Regions from separate parts of the Paenibacillus hunanensis genome, predicted to be linked through region 1. Evidence: predicted binding sites of a transcription regulator. Region 1 holds the regulator's gene; each other region holds the start of a gene.
What was found. The regulator CtsR, encoded in region 1, represses protease genes until heat stress. The targets are predictions, from matches to a motif close to ATGGTCAATAAAGGTCAAACA.
Positions count from the first base shown of each region.

Region 2: clpP (ATP-dependent Clp endopeptidase proteolytic subunit ClpP) is a predicted target of CtsR. The motif match lies at 1,440-1,460, and genes of this name have one in related genera.
Region 3: SK066_RS15950 (ATP-dependent Clp protease ATP-binding subunit) is a predicted target of CtsR. The motif match lies at 1,462-1,482, and genes of this name have one in related genera.

Region 1 covers NZ_CP139194.1:5,023,290-5,026,579, forward strand. The annotation lists gene SK066_RS20485 (protein arginine kinase) at 1-577, opposite strand, end outside; gene SK066_RS20490 (protein-arginine kinase activator protein McsA) at 591-1,115, opposite strand; gene SK066_RS20495 (CtsR family transcriptional regulator) at 1,142-1,600, opposite strand; gene SK066_RS20500 (hypothetical protein) at 2,071-2,478, opposite strand; gene serS (serine--tRNA ligase) at 3,066-3,290, shown strand, end outside.
Region 2 covers NZ_CP139194.1:173,958-177,247, forward strand. The annotation lists gene SK066_RS00740 (PdaC/SigV domain-containing protein) at 1-617, shown strand, start outside; gene clpP (ATP-dependent Clp endopeptidase proteolytic subunit ClpP) at 730-1,326, opposite strand; tRNA gene SK066_RS00750 (tRNA-Arg) at 1,703-1,777, opposite strand; gene SK066_RS00755 (hypothetical protein) at 2,107-2,583, shown strand; gene SK066_RS00760 (sugar-binding transcriptional regulator) at 3,133-3,290, shown strand, end outside.
Region 3 covers NZ_CP139194.1:3,921,528-3,924,817, forward strand. The annotation lists gene SK066_RS15950 (ATP-dependent Clp protease ATP-binding subunit) at 1-1,339, opposite strand, end outside; gene SK066_RS15955 (hypothetical protein) at 1,797-2,165, opposite strand; gene SK066_RS15960 (phosphatase PAP2 family protein) at 2,522-3,290, opposite strand, start outside.

The sequences.
Region 1 (3,290 bases):
TCTGATTCATGATCGCAAGCGCTGGTAAATGCAGCATAACCGAAGCGCGTAGCCCTGTACCGAGATTAGTCGGGCAGCTTGTCAAATATCCACGCCGATCATCAAAGGCATAATCGACTACACGTTCAAACGCATCATCAATCGCGGTTGCGCGCTGCCATGCCTCCTCCAGCTGAAAGCCGGGATACAGACACTGAATACGCAGATGATCCTCCTCATTGATCATAATGCTCACCGATTCATTTTCCGCCAGTAATACTGCTCCAGCGCGTGAGTCATTGATCAGGTTCGGACTGATCAGGTGCTTCTCCATCAATACTTCTTTATCGACATCATCCAGCTCATCCAGCACAAGCGGCTCAAATGGTCCCTGCGCCTGCACACCTTCATCCTGCAAGGCAGCGGTCAATCGTTCGCGCACCTGCTGGGCTTGCTCGGTGGAAGCGATAATCGGGAATGGCTGATGCACCAGATTGCGGGCAATACGTACCCTGCTGCTGATTACAACATCCGAGTAATCTCCGCCCTTTTGCATCCATTCGCTCAAAGGCTTTTCGGTAAAACGGAGATTCGGCATACGTCATTCCTCCTTACAACTCCTGTGAAATTTGCTTGTCCAGCTCGCGAATCTGATCTCTCAGCTGCGCTGCCTGTTCAAATTCCTCTTCGGCAATACGCTGCTGCATCTGCTGGCGCAGCTCGTTAACCTGTCGTCTCACCTTGATCTGCTCACCTGCACGTGCGGGCAGCTTACCCGAATGGGCAGTACTACCGTGTACACGCTTGAGCATCGGATCAAGCTGGCGATCAAAGGTCTGGTAACAGGAGCTACAGCCAAATCGTCCCAGCTTACGAAATTGCGCATAGGTCATTCCGCATTCTGGACATTGCAGCTGCTGCGCTGGCGTTCCAGCGACCTTCGCCTTGTTCCCTGCATCAAAATCCATTAATCCAGACAATAGATTATGGATGGAAAAGCCTCCGGAAGTGCCCGGGATCAGCTCCCCCTTTTCACGCGCACAATGCTCGCAAATGTGAAATTCAGTCTTTTCGCCATTTACGATTTTGGTGAAATGCAGGGTAGCCGGCCGCTGCTGGCATTCCTGACAAATCATTCAAATAACCCCCTTCTCCCGAGTGATCAAGAGCCAAGCAAGGCGATCAGCATCGCTTTCATCATTCTTGCACGGACTTCATCTCTATAGGGAAGATTGATTGAAATGACATCTCTACATACAACCGCACGCATCAGCTCAGACTCACGCTTTGAGATCAGCCGTGCCTCCAGAAGCTGATAGATCAGCCCCTCCGCAGCACTCTGACTCATACTCTGACCGATACTTTCGTGGATATGCGTGTGAATCGTCGATTGTGCAGGTAGCTCAATGCGACGAATGCGGATATACCCGCCACCGCCACGCTTACTTTCCACCAGATAGCCTTTTTCCAATGTGAATCTCGTACTGATCACATAATTGATCTGCGACGGTACACAGGAAAACTGGTCAGCCAGATCGTTACGCTGAATTTCCAGCGCGCCTTCGCCCTCCTGAAGCATGCGTTTCAAATATTGTTCGATAATGTCGGAGATATTACGCATCGTATCCTCCTCCATGTATAGTTAAAACATGAATTCGTCAATGATAATATCAAAGTCTACATAAATAACACTTAACCATATCATTCATGGTCAGAAACGAATGCATAACACAGTTATTGTGACATTTAGGTCGCCATTTCCAGGCATCATCACATCCATTTCAAGTGTTGATGATTTTCAAACACGAGGTGCAATGAAAATGAATTCGCGTAGCAAAACATAATTCCCTGTCATCACAGTAAATGAATAGATTTGCTCGCTGACTTTGACTTTCTTTGACTTTATAATATTATACCATAAAATTCCGGTTTGCCAATACTGCATATCTATGAATAGTTCTAACACTACGCTATTTGATATATCCCCAAACCATCTACTTTTAATATCATAGTCATTCATTTCCATACGATCCGTATTTCGATGCATCATCATCCATGTTGAGAACGCAGCTTACATTTTATGTCTCACCATTACAGTGTACCTTCAATAATAATCATATCTGCATTCTCCAGCTTTGTTCTAATCCATGTTGTAAATTGAAAAATAAACTGCCGCTGCTCTTCATCCTGTACGGGCAATTGATCCAGCTCGGCTAAAATAATATGCCATATTTTTGCCTCGATCGGATTGTCCCAGCACGGATCAAACCTATCATGTGTTTCTCCCGTAGAGGGATCAACGAGTGGAAATTGAGCTTTGACGATGGGCAATATACACTCAAAATCTTCACTATAGATGAAAAGCATATACTCGTTCTGATTATGATACGGTGTATCCATATCGCCTCCGTTAACAGCGACGAAAATATAACCAGGACTATTTTGAACGCCATCGTACTGGTAAATCAGCTGGGGAATCTTGCGTTTCTTTTTTGCCATCAGGATCACTCCTTTGTTCATGGTTATGTATGCAACTATATCTGCATTTTTATAGAGAATGTATAATCATTTTATCGGATGCTCACAGGAGTTTGGTTGCCATCTCCAGTGTGTATAATCAGCATTGTAAACGTTTATTTATTCCCCCGCAAATCGATTCTTTATCGTCTATCTATCAGTGTAGTTCTAGCTATACTGATGTGTTCCTCGCACTGTTCGTACACCTATCTCCAGCGGTGAAAATCAATCCAAATCCCTTTTACACCTTGACGCTCCCCTTCTCATCCTGTACACTGTGACAAAATCCATATTCGGCAAATCGCCTGTGAAGGGAATCCAACCCGGAGGCGTTCTCGTCAAGGAGTTACTGCTATGTAGCGTTATGATCGGTTGCAGTAATGTCCCTAAGTTAAACGGTATTCGCCCGTTATCGCGGAACCTGAGTGGATCGGAGACTGTGTCTCTGATTAAATTGGGTGGCACCGCGAGCAGAGCGCTCCTCGTCCCAAGTTGATGAGGAGCGCTCTTTGTGTTTTACAAAATAAGCGGCAGCACAGACACTGCCCGATGCCCAAGGAGCGAATACGATGTTAGACATTCAGTACATCCAGCAACATGCCACCCTTTTACAGGAGATCGCCATCAAAAAGCACATTCCGCTCTCGATTGAACAGCTTACCCAGACGTATCAAGCACGTAATGGGCTTATGCAACAGATCGAGCAGCTACGTCAGCAGCGTAATCTATTGACTCGTCAGATCGGCAAAGCGATGAAAAAGCCGACAAGCAACACGACGGCTATCACGCCAAAC
Region 2 (3,290 bases), 840 kb from region 1:
CCATTCCCAACCAATATACCGACGTTAATATTGTCTATCCCGTACTATCCGGTCTGAATAACGAAGAAGCACAACATGATATCAATGGAGCACTTCAAACACATAGTGAGAAGTATCTTGCAGCCGCGAATCAACAGATGCAGATTGCAGGTGAACCTCATGCTAAAGATATGCGTTACTCCATACAAGGCAACTATGCTGTCACTTACAATCAGAACGGTATCATTAGTGTTGTGTTTAGAGAATATCAATATGTGGGCAAAGCATATTCAGGCTTGAAGCAGACAGCTATGATCTTTAACCTGAGAGATGGTAAAGTGATTCAGCTAGAAGATATATTGGCATCTAATGCTGTTCATGTACAAGATTTGAGAACATTCCTGCGACTCGATATCAAAAAGCAGGGTGAGGTTAAAGGGTATACACCAGACAAATTTGACGCACTGGCTAAAAATTCGACAGCCTATATTAATCAATCATATCTGACTAATAACGGTTTTACTATTTTCTTTGCACCATATCAGATCGCTCCAGGCGATCTCGGAATCCTGGAATTTCATTTTAACTGGAATCAATTTCTTGCTCCTGATAGTAATCCGTTCCAAGCTTATCAATAGATGTTATCCCATATGTGAATCAATCCACAGCTCAATATGAAAAACAAAAAAGCTGCAACGGCTCATCCCGTTGCAGCTTTTTGGCTATTTCCACACATACACAAAGTTGTTATTACACGCCTTGTGGAGGTGTTTTTTCAATTACTTTATCGATCAGACCATAATCAGCCGCTTCAGCTGCTGTCATGAAGTAGTCACGGTCGGTGTCGCGCTCGATGCGATCCAGCGGTTGACCTGTACGATCAGCCAGGATTTTGTTCAGCTTGTCGCGCATTTTCAGAATGCGGCGAGCTCTGATCTCGATGTCGGTCGCTTGACCCTGTGCACCACCGAGTGGTTGGTGAATCATAACCTCACTGTTTGGCAGTGCAAAGCGTTTGCCTTTTGCACCAGCATTCAGCAGGAATGCGCCCATACTTGCTGCCATACCTACACAGATCGTAGATACGTCGGCTTTGATAAATTGCATTGTATCATAAATCGCCATCCCCGCAGTAATCGAACCGCCAGGACTGTTAATGTAAAGGTGAATATCTTTTTCTGGGTCTTCGGCTTCCAGGAACAGCATTTGTGCAATAATCGCATTAGCTACGACATCATTAACTTCCGAACCTAGAAAGATGATGCGGTCTTTCAGCAAACGGGAATAAATATCATATGCGCGTTCGCCACGACTGCTTTGTTCTACGACCATAGGGATATAACTCACTAGAAACCCTCCTTAAATTACGATCATCGTAAATGTCATTATATAGTGGAATCTCTGGTCAAACAATGACAAGAATCAATTGTTCTTACCACATTATAGGGTAGTTCAAACTAAAAGTCAAAGAAAGTCAAACTATCCATCCTAAAAATTTCTAAATTACTGGAAATTGGGTTAATATAAGAAGAAGCACGCTTATTTTCCAGTATACAGCTACATATAAAAATAACCAGCCTCGGCTGGTTGACGTTCATTTCCACGATTCGTTAGTGGAAATAATATGTATTTAACAATTGTCTGGTATAACTATTACTGGAATGCTGTGCAAGGAAACAATGAATACCTTGAAAAGTATATCTTGCTCATACAGTAAATCAAGTGGCGCGCCCGCCAAGAATCGAACTTGGATCTCAGGCTTCGGAGGCCTACGTCATATCCATTGGACCACGGGCGCAAATAAGCAACAGCAAGAATGATTATAGATGAAAGAACCTTAAAAAGCAAGATAGCCCTTACAACATCGATAGCGTCAACCTTTCAACTCTATCTGCCGTTTTGCTCCAGCTTCTATTCCCTGTACACATAAATCTGGATTGGGACTGTAGGTAGACTGAGCTTTGGTTATCTATCTGCCTTGAACAATAGCTGTGATTCCAGATTAACTGAGAGTAGCAACACGGGTTGAAGCAAGTTAGTGATATTGTAGCCATTTCGTAGCTTGATCAAAATTAGCAAGTATGTAGACTTACAAAACAATATATTTTGAAAAGAGGTTCAATACTTATGAATGTATCCAAATCTTTTTTGGTAGCTATTTCAGCAACTTTGATTACTACTATTCCTATAAGTTCGCAGACTTTAAATGAACAGTCAGCAACTGCGATACCAACTTCTGCCTCTATCATTTCCTCGATTTCTCATAATGATAGAATGACTCCAAATGATACTCAAGTTGCGCTTACGAGAAGTTCTATTACTAGGAGCGGTGGTAATTTTGTAGTGCCAGCAAACTATGGTTGGCTGAAAGTTTGGGTTTACAATACTGGTAATAGTGAACTCACAGTAACTGTAAGAAAAGCTAATCGTACAACAAATTATTTATATTATAAAATCCCTCCCAAAAAGCAAATGGTTATTCCAAACAATGGAAAAGCTACAGGAACAGGCTTACATATCATTAATTTTTCTAGCGCTAATGGTGTACTTTCTGGCGATTTTAGTGTGGTTATGGCAGATAACCCTAAAAAAAGCCAAAGTTAATTCAAAAATCGTATGCCCTTTCTATATTATTTTTTGCCTTACACCTATTTTCAAGTTGGTCAGGGTTGTCTCGTGCTCATTGTGGTGCTTTCGAATGCTATGGAGATGGGGAACTTATTTTAAATTTCCAAGTAATACGAAAGGAAAATATATAGAAAAACTGTCATTAAAACGATCTATTGCGGTTAATGCTTATAGAGAAAGAGCTGTCTTTGCAGGAAAAGTAATAGGAAAAGAAGGTCTAAACGTACAAAGGCTGCTTTGTGTGTGTCCTGATTGCGTTGAAGGCGTTTGGGTAGACTCCCTCACTTCCTCGTTTACAAACAAGCAGGTTAAAGCTCAGATGTATAAACGTTTTATTCGCATCGTAACGCAGGAACACATCCACTTCAAATAGTTGACATCAATACTTGCTTCTACATCGAAAATTGGTTAATATAGATGTGGGACTTAAAAAGTTATGCCGGGACATTTTGAGTCCATGTACCTAAGCCTGGTTGAATGAAAATGAGATTACACTGAGCGAGATAAGTTGCAGGAGTGGAAAGCATGCGAAAATTACTGGAAATACAAAAGCAGCTTCTGCCCGATCTCACTGACGTACTGAAAAAAAGATACGCGATTTTACATCAGGTTATGATGACGGGGTTGGTTGGACGTAGATCGCTCGCCGCTTCGCTGAACATGACGGAGCGTGTGCTGCGCGC
Region 3 (3,290 bases), 1.1 Mb from region 1:
GAATCGCTTTAGCTACTTTTTCGACAGCCTCATGCTGACCGATCACTTTACCTTCCAGACGAGCCGCGAGATGTTTCATTTTGTTCTGTTCATCCTGCTGTAGCTTGCCGACCGGAATACCGGTTTTGCGTTCGACAATTTGCTGAATATGCTCGGTACGTACTTCGGATGGTGTGCTCGCACTAATGCCTTTGCTCAAGCTTTCCAGCAAAATTGCTTCTTCATCGCGAAGCTCAGCAGCACGCTCATATTGCTCAGATGCAGTTGCCTGCTCTTTTTCCAAACGCACCTGCTCCAGACGACTGCGCAGCTGGGTATCATCACTTGCCGATGCAGCCAGATTCAGCTTCGCACCTGCTTCATCCAGCAAATCGATCGCTTTGTCAGGCAGGAAGCGATCCTGAATATAACGATGGGATAGCTGTACACAGGCTGCTATTGCTTCATCGGTATAACGTACACTGTGGTATTGTTCATATTTTGGACGCAGCCCATTCAGAATCGCTACAGTCTCTTCCAGTGTTGGCTCGTCGACCATTACAGGTTGGAAACGGCGTTCCAGCGCAGCATCCTTTTCAATCTGACGATACTCCTTCAATGTGGTCGCACCGATCACCTGTAGCTCACCACGAGCCAGTACAGGCTTCAGCATATTGCCTGCATCCATCGAGCCCTCCGCAGAGCCTGCACCTACAAGCAGGTGAATTTCATCGATGAACAGTAATACATTATCGCGCTGTTCCAGCTCAGCGATCAGTTGTTTTACCTTTTCCTCAAATTGTCCACGGATACCTGTTCCAGCTACGAGCGAAGCCACATCCAGCGAATAGACTTCCTTGTTCAGTAGCTTCGACGGTACTTTGCCTTCAATAATACGCAGTGCCAGTCCTTCTGCAATTGCTGTTTTACCGACACCTGGTTCACCGATCAGCACCGGATTGTTTTTGTTACGACGATTCAGAATTTCGATCACACGCTCGATCTCTTCATCACGTCCGATCACGGTATCAATACGACCTTCGCGAGCCGCATCGTTCAGATTGCGACCGAGCTGATCCAGAATACCGCCACCACCGCGGCGAGTCTGTGTGCGAGCTCCCGCAGCCGGTTGACCTGCTGCACCATTCGAGCGATTCGATTGAGATTGCATAAAGCCTTTGAAAAATTCATCCAGTGGCGACATGCCCTGACCGGACGAACCAAAGCCTGCATTAAAAGGTACACCGCTATTCATCTTGGCATAGCAGTCCTGACAGAGAAACATTTTTTCCGATTTATGATTAACTGTAAATTGAAGTCCTACGGTTGCTTCGTGTTGATTACAATGTTGACAACGCATCGATCATTGCCCCTTTCATGGATAGAATTCCATATAAGTTCGAATTAAGTAAGCCTATATCAACTACACAGAAACGTTATTGATCAGAAAAGGTCAGTTTGATGTTTGATCAATATGTTCTGACTTTGACTTTCTTTGACTATTATAACTCTTCTGTATATAAAGTCAATACGTTACAGATAGTTTTCAGTAATATTTTTGTATGCAACTTATTAATAGTTACAAAAAAGACAGATATCCTCTTTGTTGGATAGCCGCCTTCAGGTTTATATATTCGATGCGATGGGAGTGTAGATGTACATTATTCGAATATATACATACATTTTACACATACATCCTTTTAGCCGGATAGAATGGATACATCGTAGAAACAGGAATAACCAAATGATCTGCCTCTAACAGAGGTTCAGAATTTCACATGGATGGATAAGAAGCGATGGGACTTATTTCTGAGATTCTATTGGAACTGATCGCTAACATCCTGCCAATGTGTTAGATCCGGTAGCCGTTGTGCGCCCCAGTAATTCAGAAATAAGGTCAAAATCTGATCGTGATCCTGAGTAAGAAGTTGATAATGCCTGAACTCCTGCTTACTAAACTCTAAACGAAGCTCGACTACCATCTGTCCCGCCTGCTCCGCTTCCTCTAGCGAAGCAGCTTGTAAATAGATGCTATTTTCAAGCGGAACTGACGGCTCCAGCACGACAAAGTCATACAGCTCCAGCTCTCCGATAAGCTCACGAAATAATGAAGCATTCAAACTTTCGTTAGAATAGGTGGTATTGCCGCAGGTTAGCTCATAGCTCAGATTATCATAGGACATCATTATCATTCTCCTCTTTTTGTAAGTGTGTGGCTTTGTTTTGATATGTTTTGGTGCTTTGGTGCTTTGGTGTTATGGTGTTTTTGGTATGTGACGCTATGTGGATATGTATTGTACGTTTGTTTTCTCTTAGTGTACCAAGCCTGTATATTAAAAACGACCAAAAAAATCCTCCTGACCGATGGTTAGACATACGATCAGGAGGATAGCTTAGTTGGATGAGCAGCGAATCCCTACAATGAAACGAGGGAGATAATGATGATATAGGCGTACGATCAGACGAATAGTCATTGGATCGAATTAGCCTCTTTATTCAATCGATCATACTACTTCTCAAACATCCAAATAGACGATGCCGCTTACTTGGACATGACTTGTAGCTTCACACTTGTATTGCTGTATATCGGCTTCACACTGTAGCCCTCTGGCAGACCCGTTACCTGTACCGAAGCGAATTGACCATGCTTCGCTGTAGGAGCGCTAATGATGATTTTGCTACCATTGCTAGGAATGTAACCGTTCGTGAAATTGAGCTTTAGCTTACCTCCATACATTGCAGTACCATCGATTTTGAGCAGGTCGTTTTTGCTGCTAATATTCAGCTCCAGCGTTCCTTTGGATGCTTGCTTGTAATCGCCACCGATCACGAGCCAGCCGTTTACCTTCTCGGACAGTACACCGCCCTCGTTCGACACATTGCCGCGTCCGAACGCATAGCCATTTTGACCTTGCAGTGTACCTGCTTGCAGATGAGTTGCGCCAGTGTAGCTATTTTTCCCTGCCAGCTGTAGTGTACCGCTACCCTTCTTAGTCAAGCCACCTTTACCGGAAATCGGGTTGCGCCATGTATCCTTGCTATTGAAGCCGCCTTTGGCAGCATCCATCGTTACCGTCACATCATTCGGGAAAGCACCAAAGCCATCTGCCGCTGCAAACAGATTCAAACGTCCCCAGCCTTCTGGATCATTCAGCACCGGATAAACAGAAGCGAGACCAGTTGTTGCCAGCACCCAGCGACGCTGTGCATCGGTCAGATAAGGTAAACGTGTCTCCAGCAGTACCTCAGCACCCTTCGGAACGGATACTGCTTCATTAGTTGCTGTAATCTGTGGGAACCCATACGTCAGA